Regions from separate parts of the Peribacillus sp. S4 genome, predicted to be linked through region 1. Evidence: predicted binding sites of a transcription regulator. Region 1 holds the regulator's gene; each other region holds the start of a gene.
What was found. The regulator Rex, encoded in region 1, represses fermentation and respiration genes when NADH is low (regulators of the CRP and FNR family bind a similar motif). The targets are predictions, from matches to a motif close to TTGTGAAATATTTCACAA.
Positions count from the first base shown of each region.

Region 2: ACJ9PY_RS08875 (L-lactate dehydrogenase) is a predicted target of Rex. The motif match lies at 2,038-2,055, and genes of this name have one in related genera.
Region 3: ACJ9PY_RS21920 (DUF1641 domain-containing protein) is a predicted target of Rex. The motif match lies at 2,955-2,972, and genes of this name have one in related genera.

Region 1 is NZ_CP175708.1:305,657-310,571, forward strand. It holds gene ACJ9PY_RS01630 (ATP-binding cassette domain-containing protein) at 1-1,226, opposite strand, end outside; gene moaC (cyclic pyranopterin monophosphate synthase MoaC) at 1,360-1,866, shown strand; gene ACJ9PY_RS01640 (redox-sensing transcriptional repressor Rex) at 1,900-2,559, shown strand; gene ACJ9PY_RS01645 (YdiK family protein) at 2,588-2,800, opposite strand; gene ACJ9PY_RS01650 (CPBP family intramembrane glutamic endopeptidase) at 2,797-3,522, opposite strand; gene groES (co-chaperone GroES) at 3,856-4,140, shown strand; gene groL (chaperonin GroEL) at 4,199-4,915, shown strand, end outside.
Region 2 is NZ_CP175708.1:1,840,067-1,844,981, reverse strand. It holds partial or broken gene ACJ9PY_RS08885 (L-lactate permease) at 82-578, opposite strand; partial or broken gene ACJ9PY_RS08880 (L-lactate dehydrogenase) at 672-851, opposite strand; gene ACJ9PY_RS08875 (L-lactate dehydrogenase) at 1,026-1,988, opposite strand; gene ACJ9PY_RS08870 (hypothetical protein) at 2,338-2,754, opposite strand; gene ACJ9PY_RS08865 (nucleotidyltransferase domain-containing protein) at 2,898-3,434, opposite strand; gene ACJ9PY_RS08860 (DoxX family membrane protein) at 3,650-4,036, opposite strand; gene ACJ9PY_RS08855 (IS110 family transposase) at 4,427-4,915, shown strand, end outside.
Region 3 is NZ_CP175708.1:4,608,580-4,613,494, reverse strand. It holds gene hxlA (3-hexulose-6-phosphate synthase) at 1-593, shown strand, start outside; gene hxlB (6-phospho-3-hexuloisomerase) at 590-1,141, shown strand; gene ACJ9PY_RS21925 (NAD(P)/FAD-dependent oxidoreductase) at 1,254-2,435, opposite strand; gene ACJ9PY_RS21920 (DUF1641 domain-containing protein) at 2,474-2,905, opposite strand; gene ACJ9PY_RS21915 (hypothetical protein) at 3,227-3,397, shown strand; gene ACJ9PY_RS21910 (hypothetical protein) at 3,459-3,614, shown strand; gene ACJ9PY_RS21905 (DJ-1/PfpI family protein) at 4,176-4,760, opposite strand; gene ACJ9PY_RS21900 (Lrp/AsnC family transcriptional regulator) at 4,911-4,915, shown strand, end outside.

The sequences.
Region 1 (4,915 bases):
TTATTGGAAACAAGGTTAGCCTGTTCTTGATCGTAGTAGCTGACTTCTACGTTCGTTCCAAAACGGAAATCCCCAGAAAGGGCAGGCAGCTTGGAAATGATCGTTTTCAATAAAGTTGATTTTCCAACTCCATTTGGGCCGACAAGAGCTATGCTCTCTCCTTTTGTCATCCGGGAATTAATATTCTTTGATACCGTTTCCCCTTCGTATCCGATAGCCAGGTCCTGGAGGTGGAGTACTTCATTTCCGCTTTGCCTTTCAATCTGGAAAGAAAAATTCGCGGATTTTTCATCACCTTGCGGCTTGTCCAGTACATCCATCTTTTCGAGCTGTTTACGTCTGCTTTGTGCTCTTTTCGTTGTGGAAGCCCTTGTGATATTACGTTGGACAAAATCGCGAAGCTTTTCGATTTCCCCTTGCTGTTTCTCGAACAGTTTCATGTCCCGCTCATAATCTTCCGCTTTTCCCTCTAGGTAAGAACTATAATTACCATGGTATTTTTTCATGTTATTCCGGGAAATCTCATATACCAGGTTTACTACTTTATCTAAAAAATAGCGGTCATGGGAAACAATGAGGACAGCTCCCTGGTAGCCTTGTAAATATTGTTCAAGCCAAGAGAGGGTTTCGATATCCAAATGGTTCGTCGGCTCATCCAGAATCAATATATCCGGTTTCCTTAAAAGCAGCTTACCTAAGGCAAGCCTTGTTTTTTGCCCGCCGCTTAAAGTGGAAATTGGGGTAGAATAGTCAAAGTCGGCAAACTGAAGACCATGCAATACGGAACGGATATCCGCTTCATATTGATAACCTCCCTTCTCTTTGAATGCCACCATCAAAGTGTCGTATTCATTCAGCACTTTTTGGTAAACCGTTTCGTTTTCAAAGATGTCAGGTCTGGCCATATCAGCCTCAAGGCGACGCAGTTCCTTTTCCTGCTCTATAAGGTCAGTGAATACAGTAAGCATTTCATCCCAAATGGTCAATGCGGATTCCAATCCAGTATCCTGGGCCATATAGCCGATGGTGACGCCTTTTGGTTTGATTATTTCACCGCCATCATGGGAAAGCTGCCCGGCAATGATTTTTAGGAGAGTGGATTTGCCGGCGCCATTTCGGCCGACAAGGGCAATTCGATCTTTATTTTGAACTTCGAGCTTCATATTTGATAAAATAAGTTCAGCTCCATAATATTTCGATAGTTGATTGATTTGTAATAAAATCATAGATTTCACCTCAATTGATTACTGTTAGTTTAACGTATTTTAGTTATTATCGGCAACAGCTTGGTTCCAAGCTGAAAGAAAAGCTATTACATAAAGTGGAATAATAGTGTATGATTTAGGAGGGGTTACTTAAATGGGAGACTTAACGCATTTTAATGAACAGGGCAGGGCCAAAATGGTCGATGTGAGTGCTAAGCCTGAAACAACCCGGACGGCAGTGGCTCAGTCGAGCATTTTATTGAATGATGAAATATATGAATTGGTCACGAACCATAAAATGAAAAAAGGTGATGTACTGGCTGTTGCACAAGTTGCAGGAATCATGGCCAGCAAAAATACATCCAATATAATTCCGATGTGCCATCCCATTGCTCTGCAAGGGGTCAATATAGCCTTTGATTGGGAAAAAGAAGAACAAGGATATAGGCTTAGGATTGAAACGGAAGCTAAGACAAAAGGGAGTACAGGTGTGGAAATGGAAGCGTTAACAGCTGCATCCGTGACTGCCTTGACTGTTTATGACATGTGTAAGGCCATTGATAAGGGAATGGTGATCGGGCCTACATTCTTAGTGGAGAAAACAGGCGGAGTGTCTAGTAGCGATTATAAAAGGCAAGTAAAACGAACAGATAGAGATTAAGTTGAAAAGCATGTGTGAAGGCGGGGAAGAACAATGAACCATGACCCAAAGATACCGCAGGCAACAGCCAAAAGGTTGCCATTGTATTATCGATTTTTAAAGAACTTACATTCCTCAGGCAAACAAAGAGTTTCCTCGGCTGAGCTAAGTGAAGCCGTAAAAGTGGATTCTGCTACCATTCGCCGTGATTTTTCCTACTTTGGCGCGCTTGGGAAAAAAGGCTACGGCTACAATGTCAATTATTTATTATCCTTCTTCAGAAAAACACTTGATCAAGATGAATTGACCAAAGTCGCTTTAATCGGAGTGGGAAATTTAGGAACCGCTTTTTTAAATTACAATTTCATGAAAAATAATAATACAAAAATTGAAATGGCTTTCGAAGTATCTGAAGAAAAGGTCGGCAAGCGAATAGCTGATGTGCCCATCTACCATATGGATCAAATCGATACACTATTGCAGGAAAATAATATTACTGCAGCGATATTGACAGTGCCTGCACAGGTAGCCCAGACGATAACCGATCGTCTAGTCAAAGCTGACATAAAAGGAATATTGAATTTCACACCTGCACGGCTGACCGTGCCGCCATCCATAAGGGTCCACCACATTGACCTGGCCGTGGAACTTCAGTCGCTCATCTACTTCCTGAAACATTATCCGGTAGTGGAAGAAGCGGCTTTGGAGGAATGAAAAAACGCTGCATTTATGCAGCGTTTTTTTATTTTTTCTTATTTTTTTGTGCGGCTTTAATTTTAAAGTGCAGCATGATCATGCGTAATCCCGATCCAAAATCAAGAGTCGCAATAAGGACAAGTATGTAGGCAAAGAGTCCCCATCCAGAAGAATTGACGGTTTGAATTGCGATAGCGGTAAAAAGAGCCCCTAAGCCTGCATAAATGATGCCCATGAATAATGGTGATTGACGTTTCATAATAAACCTCCGATGAAGGCCTGTGCAGTATCTAGCATCTTCTCAATATCCTCCCGATATACCACTTGAAGGATGATAACAAGCGTGTTCATCGCAATATGAGCGCTCATGGAAACGAGAATGCGGCCAGTTTTCGCATAAAGGAAAGCAAAAGTGAAGCCCATTGCCGTATATAAAAGAAGATGTTCAAATTCACCATGCGCCAAGCCGAAAATAACTGAGCTGATTAAAGCTGAAATAAAGAAGTTAAAGCGTTTATGAAGTGATCCGAAAATGATTTTACGGAAAATTAATTCTTCCAATATAGGTCCAATTACTGAAGTGACGAAAATGACCATGGGGACTTTGTAAATGAGTGAAATGAGTTGCTGCGTATTTTCAGATTCAGACTCCACCCCAAGCATTTGTTCAATGCTTCCGGCAATGCTTTGCGCAAAAAGAGCCATGAATACTCCTGCAATTGCCCATAATATGGACATGGATACGGAAGTTTGGTTTCTCGTGTCCAGCTTTTCCCTCATATCTTTTCTCATTAAAAAAAGAATCAAGAATAAAGCAGCGAGAAAACTGAAAACTATCCAGTATGCTGCAGATTTCACTTCGAGTTCATCAGCCGGCATTCCGGTATAAGACCCGATCAGCATGAAAATGGGTACCCCGACAATACTGGATAATTGCATGGCAATATAAGTGATGATGACGAACCAATATTCTTTTTTCAAAAATGAAAACTCCTTTTATAGTCACCCATCCGCTTGGAACGTTACTGACATGGGGACAATCTATAAACGCATACTACAAAATGGTATCAAAAATTGGGGCAGAACACCACTTAAAGGTACCCCTAACATGACATTTCAATGACTAAGTTTAGGAAATCATTATGCTAAAGTAGTTTACCCGTAATTTATCAGAAATTAATAAAAAATTTTCAATAAGATACTTGCAAAAAAGGCTCGGTTTATTTAATATTATAAATGTGTTAGCACTCGATGGTGATGAGTGCTAATAATCATGAAACAAATTATCAAGAGAATATGAGGAGGTTGTTTCACTTGTTAAAACCATTAGGTGATCGCGTTATTATTGAACTAGTTCAAACTGAAGAAAAAACTGCAAGCGGTATTGTTCTTCCTGATACTGCTAAAGAAAAGCCACAAGAAGGTAAGGTAGTAGCAGTTGGTACTGGCCGTGTCCTTGAAAATGGCGAACGTGTTGCTTTAGAGGTTGCCCAAGGCGATCTAATTATCTTCTCAAAATATGCAGGTACTGAAGTTAAATACGAAGACACTGAATACTTAATTTTACGTGAAAGCGACATTCTAGCTGTAATCGGCTAATTATACATCATACTTAACTGAACGAAAATTTTCTTAAATTTTAGGGAGGTACTTATAAATGGCTAAAGAAATTAAATTTAGTGAAGAAGCTCGCCGCTCCATGCTTCGCGGTGTGGACGCACTTGCAGATGCAGTTAAAGTAACGCTTGGACCAAAAGGTCGTAACGTGGTTCTTGAGAAAAAATTCGGTTCGCCGCTTATCACAAATGACGGTGTGACGATCGCTAAAGAAATCGAATTGGAAGATGCATTCGAAAACATGGGTGCGAAATTGGTTGCTGAAGTAGCAAGCAAAACAAACGACGTAGCTGGTGACGGTACAACTACTGCAACGGTTCTTGCGCAAGCGATGATCCGTGAAGGTCTTAAAAACGTAACAGCTGGTGCGAACCCAATGGGTATCCGTAAAGGAATCGAGAAAGCGGTCAATACTGCAATCGCAGAATTGAAAGCCATTTCCCAACCTGTTGAAAACAAAGAATCAATCGCACAAGTTGCTGCCATCTCTTCAGCTGATGAAGAAGTGGGCCAACTGATTGCGGAAGCAATGGAGCGCGTTGGTAACGACGGCGTCATCACAATCGAAGAGTCTAAAGGTTTCACAACTGAGTTGGACGTAGTAGAAGGTATGCAATTCGATCGCGGATATGCATCTCCATACATGGTTACTGATTCAGATAAAATGGAAGCTGTCCTTGAGAATCCATATATCTTGATCACTGATAAAAAAATCACGAATATCCAAGAAATCCTTCCTGTACTTGAGCAAGTTGTA
Region 2 (4,915 bases), 1.5 Mb from region 1:
CCATGTCTCACAGAATCGATGCTCCTACATTCCTTCGTTCAACCTTTCAATAAGGGGTTGCCGCAGCACCCCCTTATTCACTCCTGAAGCACCATTTGCTACTAGACAGAGCATGGCTGCCTGTAAAGGTTTGAATCCCAATGAAACTATTAGAAAGGCACAGATTGCAATCGGTACACCAAAACCTGCTGCCCCTTCAAGAAAGGCATTAAAGCAAAACCCAATAAGTAAGAGCTGAAGACGTTGGTCTTGTGAAATACCCGCAATACTTCCGCGTAAAACATCAAATTTCCCTGATTTAACAGAGATTTTATATAACCAGACGGCCATCACAATGATATAACCAATCGGCCATATCCCTTGTATTGTACCTTGTACAACACTCCCGATTGCTTTCCCAAAGGTAGCTTAAAGAGGAAAAGTACAATAAGAAGGGTTACAAATAAATTTAGAAGCGTTGCATAAATACCTCTCATTTTAAAGATCGTCAAACATAAGAGAAACAAAAGGATCGGTATAGCTGCAACTAACGCTGAAATAGCAAGATTATTAAATGGATCGATAGTTTCTACTAACATAATAACAGCTCCCTTATGTAAGAATTTCTTACTTAAGAATTTCTTACTTAAGAAATTAAAATACTCCCAAAATAGAGATTGAATATCTTTAAGTATTTTAACAGAGTGTGCCAACTTTTCTTTTTCGCTCTCATTTAGTGAAAGCTCCACAATATTTTTTGCACCTGTACGATTAATTACAGTTGGAGTATCAACATGAACATTTCTTTGACCATATTGGCCTTCTAACAACGATCCAACTAGTAAGTATCTGGAATAAAAATGCCGATACACCTATGCTAATGATTAGTGTAAGAAGGGCTGTGATAATGCCATTCATTTTAAATACAGTCAGACCCAATAGAAAGGAATATGACAGGAAAGGCAGCAACCAAGGCTGATAAGTACGTGTTATTCAATGGATTATAATCTTGAATCCACATGATGCTTCCTTCTTTCTATTTAATGTTATAATTTTAATTCTTCAAAATGAGGCGCCAAAATGTCTTTTAAGACATAAGCACTGTGTTGGAATTTCTGTTGTTCTTCTTCATTGAGTTCTAATTCAACAATTTCTCGGATTCCACTACGATTAATGATTGCTGGAACACCCATGTACACATGCTTTTCACCATACTGGCCATCCAGATGAGCAGAGACAGTTAACACGCTATTTTCATTGTGGAGAATGGCTTTTGTAATTCGCACAAGTCCCATAGCGATGCCATAGTAGGTAGCACCTTTTCCTTCAATGATTTTGTAGGCTGCATCACGTACATTAATAAAAATCTCATCTAAGTCTTCTTTTTTATAGTGTTCTTGGCGTTCAATCATTTTTAAAACGGGAATACCACCCACGTCTGCAGAACTATAAACAGGTAGCTCGCTGTCACCGTGTTCTCCGATGATATACGCATGCACATTTTTCGGTGCGACTTTAAAGTAATCACCTAGTAGGAAACGGAAACGAGCTGTATCAAGAATGGTACCAGATCCAATGACTCGTTCTTTAGGTAACCCACTATAATGCGATGTTGCGTATGTTAAGATGTCAACGGGATTGGTTGCAACAAGAAAGATGCCATCAAATCCACTAGCCATGACATTCTCGACTATTGTTTTAAAAATCTTCAGATTTTTATCCACAAGGTCAAGGCGTGTTTCTCCTGGTTTTTGGTTCGCTCCTGCACAAATTACAACTAAATCTACATCTGCACAATCTTCATACTCTCCAAAGCGAATATTTGTTGGATCTGGAGCGAAAACTTTTCCATGATTTAAATCCATCACATCACCAATTGCTTTTTCTTTATTTAAATCAATCATAATCAACTCATCTACAATTCCTTGGTTCATAAGAGCAAAGGCGTAGCTTGAGCCTACAAACCCTGTTCCAATTAATGCGACACGGCTTACTTTTTCTTTTGTCATAGGTTTTTCATCCTTTCATCTCATTAAGTTTTCAAAAGGATAATACTGTTTGTGAAACATTTCACAAATTAATGATACATCACTTTTTTCCAATTTACAATCCATTTTCAAAAAAAATTTGTTTTTACAAAGGCTACTAAACTGCATAAATTTTTCTGTAAAGCTACTCAGTTTCTATCTTTAACGCTCTCCCTTTTTTTAAAACGATTGAGCGGGGTCTTCTTAAGTATTGTCATTTTTCCATTCTAAAAAAACTTATTTTCATGGTAGTTGAATAAAGAAAAAGCTGCCTTAAAGGCAGCTCCAATCTTCAGCTAACGCACCTGTTAGCTTAATATTTTTCTATTCTTTATTTCTGTTCATTAAGTTTGAAAATAGAGGATAATGTTTCACCGTCTTTCCCTTCCAAAACGCCCCATACCTCCTTTTCATCCTGCACGTCTACGGAGCCAGCTTCGTTGAACCACACCTTATATTTCTGCCCTTCCTTGTTTTCTTGGTCTATAAACCAAAATGCAGAATCTTCTTTACTACTTTTATCAACTGATACTGTTTTATCCCATTTGACATTTGCTATAATGTCTTCAATCTTTTTGACATTATCTTTATCCAATACAGCTCGTTTATCACTTAATCCACCGTACTCTACTATTTGATAGCCAACGTCTTTTGCCTCAGGAGAACCCGAAGTTTTAGAGGAACTTGAACATCCCCCTAACGCCACAATGATAACAAGCAAACTGAAACTCCATAATAATTTCCTCATACTAACACCTCTTTTTTTCCAATTGTACCATTCATAAACAGTGTTGATTGAGGAATTCCAGTCTTTTATCAACTCTATTTTACTACTTCTTGTTAAACTAACCTGCCCCGTTAGTTCAGTTCTATAAGAATTTTACTTAACCTCTAACTTTTTGCATCAATTATCTGTTTAATAATTTCTATGCTTTTAAAATCCTTTGGACGAAGTGTTCTTCCTGTTCCTTGTTCGTAAACTCTTTTTTCCTCAAGTAATTGGTATGGGTTTAGAACATTTATTGATACACCTCTTAAATTATAAAGTTCCATTGGCAAGGCATCTTTCCTCCATACCCACTCTGGAAAACCGTTAGCGACTATATCGCCATTATCAGAATACCGAACAAATACAAAACTCACATCGACATTATTTTTGAGGAAATCGGTTTGAAACTCTCCTACAGGCTTTATTTGAAAACCAGCATTAACAAGAGCATGTTCCAAGTGCTCACGATAATGTAACCAAGTAACTAAATCAATATCAGTATGTGAACGAGTAATCTTTCCAAGAAGAAAATCTATCGCCCATCCGCCTCGTAGCCACAGGTTAAAATTAAGTGATAAGCAAATTTCATTTATTTCAAGAAGTATATTTAATTGTGATTTGCCTGTATCATTTTCTCCGGTAACATTCTTACAATCCATCCACATACACACCCTTTATGTACAAAGATTTTAAGCATTACCTTATTCTGCATAAGGATTGCAAAATCCTTCTTCAAAAAACCTGCCCCGTTAGTTGCATATAGAAAGAGCTGCCTTAAAGACAGCTCTGATCTTCAGTTAACGCACCCGTTGTTCAATAGCGTTATTGTAGAGTTGATACAAACTTGACGTAAAATGTGTAATTCAAGGAAGTATTAATGAGAAGGCTTTTTCTCCAAAATACTTTTAAAACTTTTTCTGTAACAAAACAACAAATAACTATTCATGATTACAATTATTACTGCTAAAACAAGTAACGAATGATCAAGGATCAAATGAAGTAAGAAAATGTTGGCTACAATTGGAGCCAATATTGCAAGTGCTAATGGGACAAATCGATTACTTAAAAGTAAAACTCCACAAACAATCTCTAAAAACTTTTCAAATATTAATAGATATTCAAATTTGAATAATGCCATCGCTTCGGGGCTAGTAGCAATAAATGGTTCAAAGTCAAAAATGACAAAATAACCGTTTAGACCTGCAATAAGGAAGATAAAACCTAAAAATATTCTGGAGAGATGTAAAAGGACTTTATTCAACCTGCACACCACCAATTTGATTTTAGTTTTAATTCTAATTTTATTATAGTTGGTTACTGCGCAGTACGATAAAACATTGTACTAATGCAACTAACCCTCCCCTATAGTTGCATAAGAAACTCCTATGGCGGCGCTCCGCCGCCACCATCTACTACGAAAATCTAAATTCAAAATAGAGTCTAACCCATTAACCCCTTGACAATAATGGAAAATAACAATACAACCAGGCTGAACTTTTTTTGGTGGATCTTAAGGAAGATACCCTGTATAAGAAACTGGTTGTGACAGTATGGAAGAACCATTTAGTGTACTGCTAGTACGTATACAAAAATTTTTGTAACAAATCTCCTGTCATATGTATTGTTAATCTTTTTTGAGGTGATTTCTCCTATGGAAGCAATGATTGAACGGTGTGCTGGCCTAGATGTACACCAAGAAACAGTAGTAGCCTGTGTATTATTTGGTCCATTAGATAAAAAGCCAAAGACCTCTATTGAAACTTTTTCAACTACAACAACGGGACTCTTGGCTTTAAGTGATTGGCTCGCTACCCTTCAGGTATCCGATGTTGTGATGGAAAGTACCGGAGTCTACTGGAAACCAATATGGAATATACTCGAAGGTTCTTTTCACCTTGTTCTTGCCAATGCCAGACATGTCAAAAATGTTCCAGGGCGTAAAACTGATGTGAAAGATGCCGAATGGCTTGCCAAGCTTCTAAGATGCGGACTTATTGAAAACAATTTTGTCCCACCAGAGGATATTCGTGATTTACGAGATCTTACTCGTTATCGAAAAAAATTGATTCATCATCGCACATCAGAGCAGAATCGCATTCACAAAATCCTTCAAGATGCTAATATCAAGCTAACATCCGTT
Region 3 (4,915 bases), 1.3 Mb from region 1:
AAGCCATTGAAATGGCACGAAGCGTGGAAGCGTCGATTGATTGGATTGAGGTGGGGACTTCCCTGATTAAAGAGTTCGGAGTGAGTAGCATCAAAGAAATGAAAAATCACTTTCCGGATAAAAAAATCGTTGCCGACATGAAGACGATGGACAATGCGGCTTATGAAATGGATCTTTGTTTTCAACGTGGGGCTGATATAGCTACGGTAATGGGGGCTGCATCGGATGTAACCATCCAAAAGTGCCTGGAAAAAGCGCGTGAATACAAGGGACAGATCATGATTGATTTATTGAATGTATCAGATACCCGGCTTGAGCAATTACGGATTTACTGTCAGGCGATATTCTGTGAGCATGTAAGCAAGGACAGCCAGGAGAATTCAGGTCATGCCATGATCAATATGAGAAATCATGCTGGGTCCATGAGGGCTGCAGCAGGAGGGATCACTCTTTCGTCCTTGCCTGTAATGGTCAGGAAGGGGCTGGATGTCATCATCATTGGCTCGGCGATTACAAAAGCAAAGAATCCAGCAGAAGCTGCCCGTCTATTTAAGGAAACGGTGAATGGAAAGAAAGGTGTGAAGGAAGTTTGAAGAAGGAAATTGGGGTTATTTTAGAAGAAATGAACGGTGTATTTCACAAAATGGACGAAGGGGTAACGGATGTGCTCCTAAAAAATTTACGGACCGACACCAGGATCTTCATCGTTGGTGAAGGCAGATCGGGCTTCATGGCCAAAGCCTTTGCGATGAGATTGATGCACCTTGGCTTAAACGTCTATGCAGTCGGGGAAACGATTACCCCTTCTATTTCGAAAGGCGATCTGATCATAGCCATTAGCGGGAGCGGCTCGACCAAAAGTGTGATATCAGTTGCAGCAAAAGGCAGGGAAGTGGGATGCAAGGTGTTTTCGATCACGACGAATGACCAATCGGAATTGGCGAATGTCTCTCATGAGGTCTTGGTGATACCGGCAGCAACGAAAAATCGCTTGGAACATGAAACGAAAAGCGTCCAGCCTTTAAGTTCTTTGTTTGATCAATGTGTACATGTTTTATGTGATGCAGTATGCTTGGACTATTCATTAACCGAGTCCATCAGCCACGAGCTTACTTATTCCAAACATAGTAATGTAGAGTGAAATATGGCGGGACCCTTTCAGCGGGTGCCCGCCTTTTTTGATATGAAAAATGCCCTTACTCCCAAACGGGAATAAAGGGCATGCACCGTGAACATGTCACGGTGATCATGAATTAATAAGCCAGGCTGAATAGGGCTTTGATGTGTGATAGGTAACGAACATTACTTGCTTCTTTCATCAATGTAGCCGGAAGGCCTTTAAGGGACGTGTTATTGGCCCCAACGGTTGCCACTGCATCCTTACGGCCAAGGCTCGCAAGTGTACCTGAGTTTACAGGTGAGAATTCTTCAAGTTTCTTGCCTTCAAATGCTGCATATAGGTTGTATCCAACAAGCTCACCCATTTGCCAAGCATTTTGTGCAGTAGGAGCATATGGACGGCCGCCTTCTGGAGGGAAAGCAACGGCACTGTCGCCGACAACGAATACGTCTTTATGGGATTTGGATTGCAAATACTCATTGACGGTTGCTTTGCCGCGATCCACTTCAAGGCCTGATTCGCCTACGATAGGAAGAGCCGCAACTCCGCCTGTCCAAACAAGCGTATTGGCCGTTATCGTTTGTCCGTCTTTCAATTCGATTTGATTTCCTTTAACACCCGTTACAGGCAGACCTGTCAGGAATTCAACGCCGCGTGCTTCCAAGCTTGTCATGGCACGTTCGATTAAGTGATCAGGCAGTACCGGAAGGATTTTTGGCCCAGCTTCCACAAGCTTGATTTTCAAGTCCTTGAAGTCCACTCCGAACTTTTTGGCGATTTTAGGGAAATGATCCACGATTTCACCGATTAACTCAACGCCCGTCAATCCGCCGCCGCCAATCACGATGGTTGCGTCCGCTTCATTATTCGTTTGAGAATATTCGCGGATGCGATCTTCGATATGTTTGTAAATCTTGTTAGCATCATTTACGGATTTCAAGACCATGCTGTTTTCCTCAAGTCCCGGAATGCCGAAGAATCCTGTTTGGCTTCCCAAAGCAACAACCAGGGCATCATAAGATAATGTGGAACCATTGGCAAGTTTCACTTCTTTATTATCGACCGAGAATGACTCCACTTTGGAAATGACAAGGTCGATATCTTTTCCTTTGAAAAGCTTTTCCAAAGGAATGGAAACGGCTTGTTCAGAAATGGATCCGCCTGCAAGACGGTGCAATTCAGTGATGATTTGGTGCGTTGGAAATTGGTTCACCACTGTAACCTGCACTTCATCCTTTTTGTAATATTCACGTACGGATAAGGCAGATAGTAATCCTGCGTAACCTGCACCTAAGATGACGATTTGTTTTGACATAGTTAATCCCCCGTCCTTACTGATTGAAAGTTATCAAATTATTTTTGGTTTTTACGTTCTGCAGAGACTTCAAGAAATGCTTGGGCGAAACGGAAAAGCTTTTGTGCTTCCGGATCTTTCATCATCCTTAACAAACCAAAAAGACCGATCACATCATTATTCGCTTCTGCACGATCCTTAGCCTCGATGGCATTAGCAGCAAGCCCTTTCACTGAATGGACCACAGGTGTCGCGATCTCCGAAATGGCGCTGACCGTATCATTTTTCAACACATCATCAGTCGCAACCGATTGAGCGAAATCATAAGACTTTGTTAAAATATTCACTAACTCAGTTAGCTTTGGTAACTGCTCGACTAAAGTGTTCAATGATTCCTGAACCTCAGGCTTTAATAATTGGTCCAGTACATCTAATTGTTTTTGGCGGGCATTAAGTTGTTCAGTTTGTGATTGGGTAATCGTTTCTGACATATCCAATTCTCCTTTGCAATAAGCATTTTGTTGATGTAATTAGAAAAACTTGTAAAATATTACACAATGTGAGACGAGAAAAAATACTAACAAAAATGTAATAAAAGCTAAACTATAGTATATCCCTTTAGTGGCTTGAAAACAGCTGATTTTTTAAAAAAGATTCATAAAATCATCTTTTCCTGCTTATTTGAAGTACAGATATTAATGAAAGTTACCTGTTTTTACCTAAAGTGTACTGTAAGAGGGTGTCTGCCATCGACGCCTGTCGTACATATTTCCATCTTGATTTGCCATCCTAAATGATGGAGGTGAAAAAATGTGACTGATCCAGAATCTAAACTTACAGAAGAGAATAATGATAAGAAGCTTCATAAACTGGTTGGCAGTATGGAATATACTAAAACGCAACTAATGGAAGGTATGAATGGAATTTCTGAAGTTTACCTCAAAAACAGCGAGGAAGGCACATCGGAAACACCTGATAAATAATATTGTTGTGTAAGCATACTTAAATAGCAGGAACAACAGGCTTGAGGAAAACATACAAAGCGTGGAAGATAAATTCGCCAATGGCGAGCTGGATAGTCTCGATGTCATTCGCCGGTATGGTGTCATCATCGATTATGCAACGAATAAAGCCTTGCCGGAATCAACAAAACAGTACCGTGCATCCATGAAAACCCGTTCATTGGCTTATTGGAAATAACGTGAAACAGGTTCCGAATTCACTCGGAACCCCAGACTGCAGATCAACTCGAAAAAAAAACGAGTTTGCCTGCAGTTTTTTTTCAGTTGATTTCAGAAAACCCCTCCCTTTCCGCCGACTGTCTGCCAAGCCTCCTCACCGCAAGCGGCTGCGAGGTCTCGGCTAGCCAGTTATTCGGCAGGAGTGTCGCAAATTTCTTCAATCTTTTAAGGGGTTCATCCGTATAAAATAGTAAAAAACATAACCAAAGGTTTCTTTTAAAATCATGGTCTGGAATTAGACCATTCCGTACCTCTTTTTGCCGCTGCTTTCATGGTCCGTTGTACTTCATAATTGCTTTGATATCTTCCATGTTTCAAGTTTTCATCCTTCTAAAAAGACTGTAGGAGAAAGAGTTCGGAAAACGTATTTAAATAATGTTCTTGAACCAACTGACCTAAAGTATTACCTTCGACTCCAAGTATGATTTCCATCTGTATTTTGTAACAAAGTGCGACTCCCCGACCGCCCGCGGATAAGCGAGTTTCTTGAGCGGAAATCAACATCCCAATAGTGACATTCTTAATGGAAGCCCATCAATTCCTTCACATGTTCACAATTATCTTTGGAAGTGAGCATTTCCAAGAGCGTAAAGGCAACATCGAATGCTGTGGATGGATTGTAGGATGTAATGATATTGTCCGTGACGACAATCGGTTCGTTCACGACAATCGCCCCAAAATCTTTTAGCTGCCCCTGTCTCTTACTGGTTGGGTGGTTGTATGTTGTGGCTTTTCTTCCATTCAATATCCCGCTTTTTCCTAGTGGGAGGGAACCTACACAAATGGTTGCGATGATTTTGTTTTTATTATGAAAATGCTTGATCACATTAAGAAACCTCTGATCATAGGCATCCTCATAGAAACCGGCTTCTTCAAAGCCTCCTGGAATGGCCAGAGCATCGTAGTCATCAAGGTTCACTTGATCGAGGGTCAGTTCGGGCTGCACGATGAAATTCCAGGTGCATTTCAATCGTTCGTGAAGTCCCACCGTAACCAGGTCAGTGGTGCCATCGCCCTCTAATTTATTCCACCCCAATACATCTGTAAACACACTTGCTTCAACCGCTTCGAATCCATTGGATAGCAGCATCAATACTTTTTTCATAACAGCATCCCCCTTATTTATATTTGAATTAATTATATAAAAAGCAAATTCCTTTATACATGTGATTAATTACGTATTCATCACATTTCTTTTTATTTTATAATGTATTTGAAAGGATTCTGTTAATTATAAAAAGTGGGGGCGATTGAGATGGA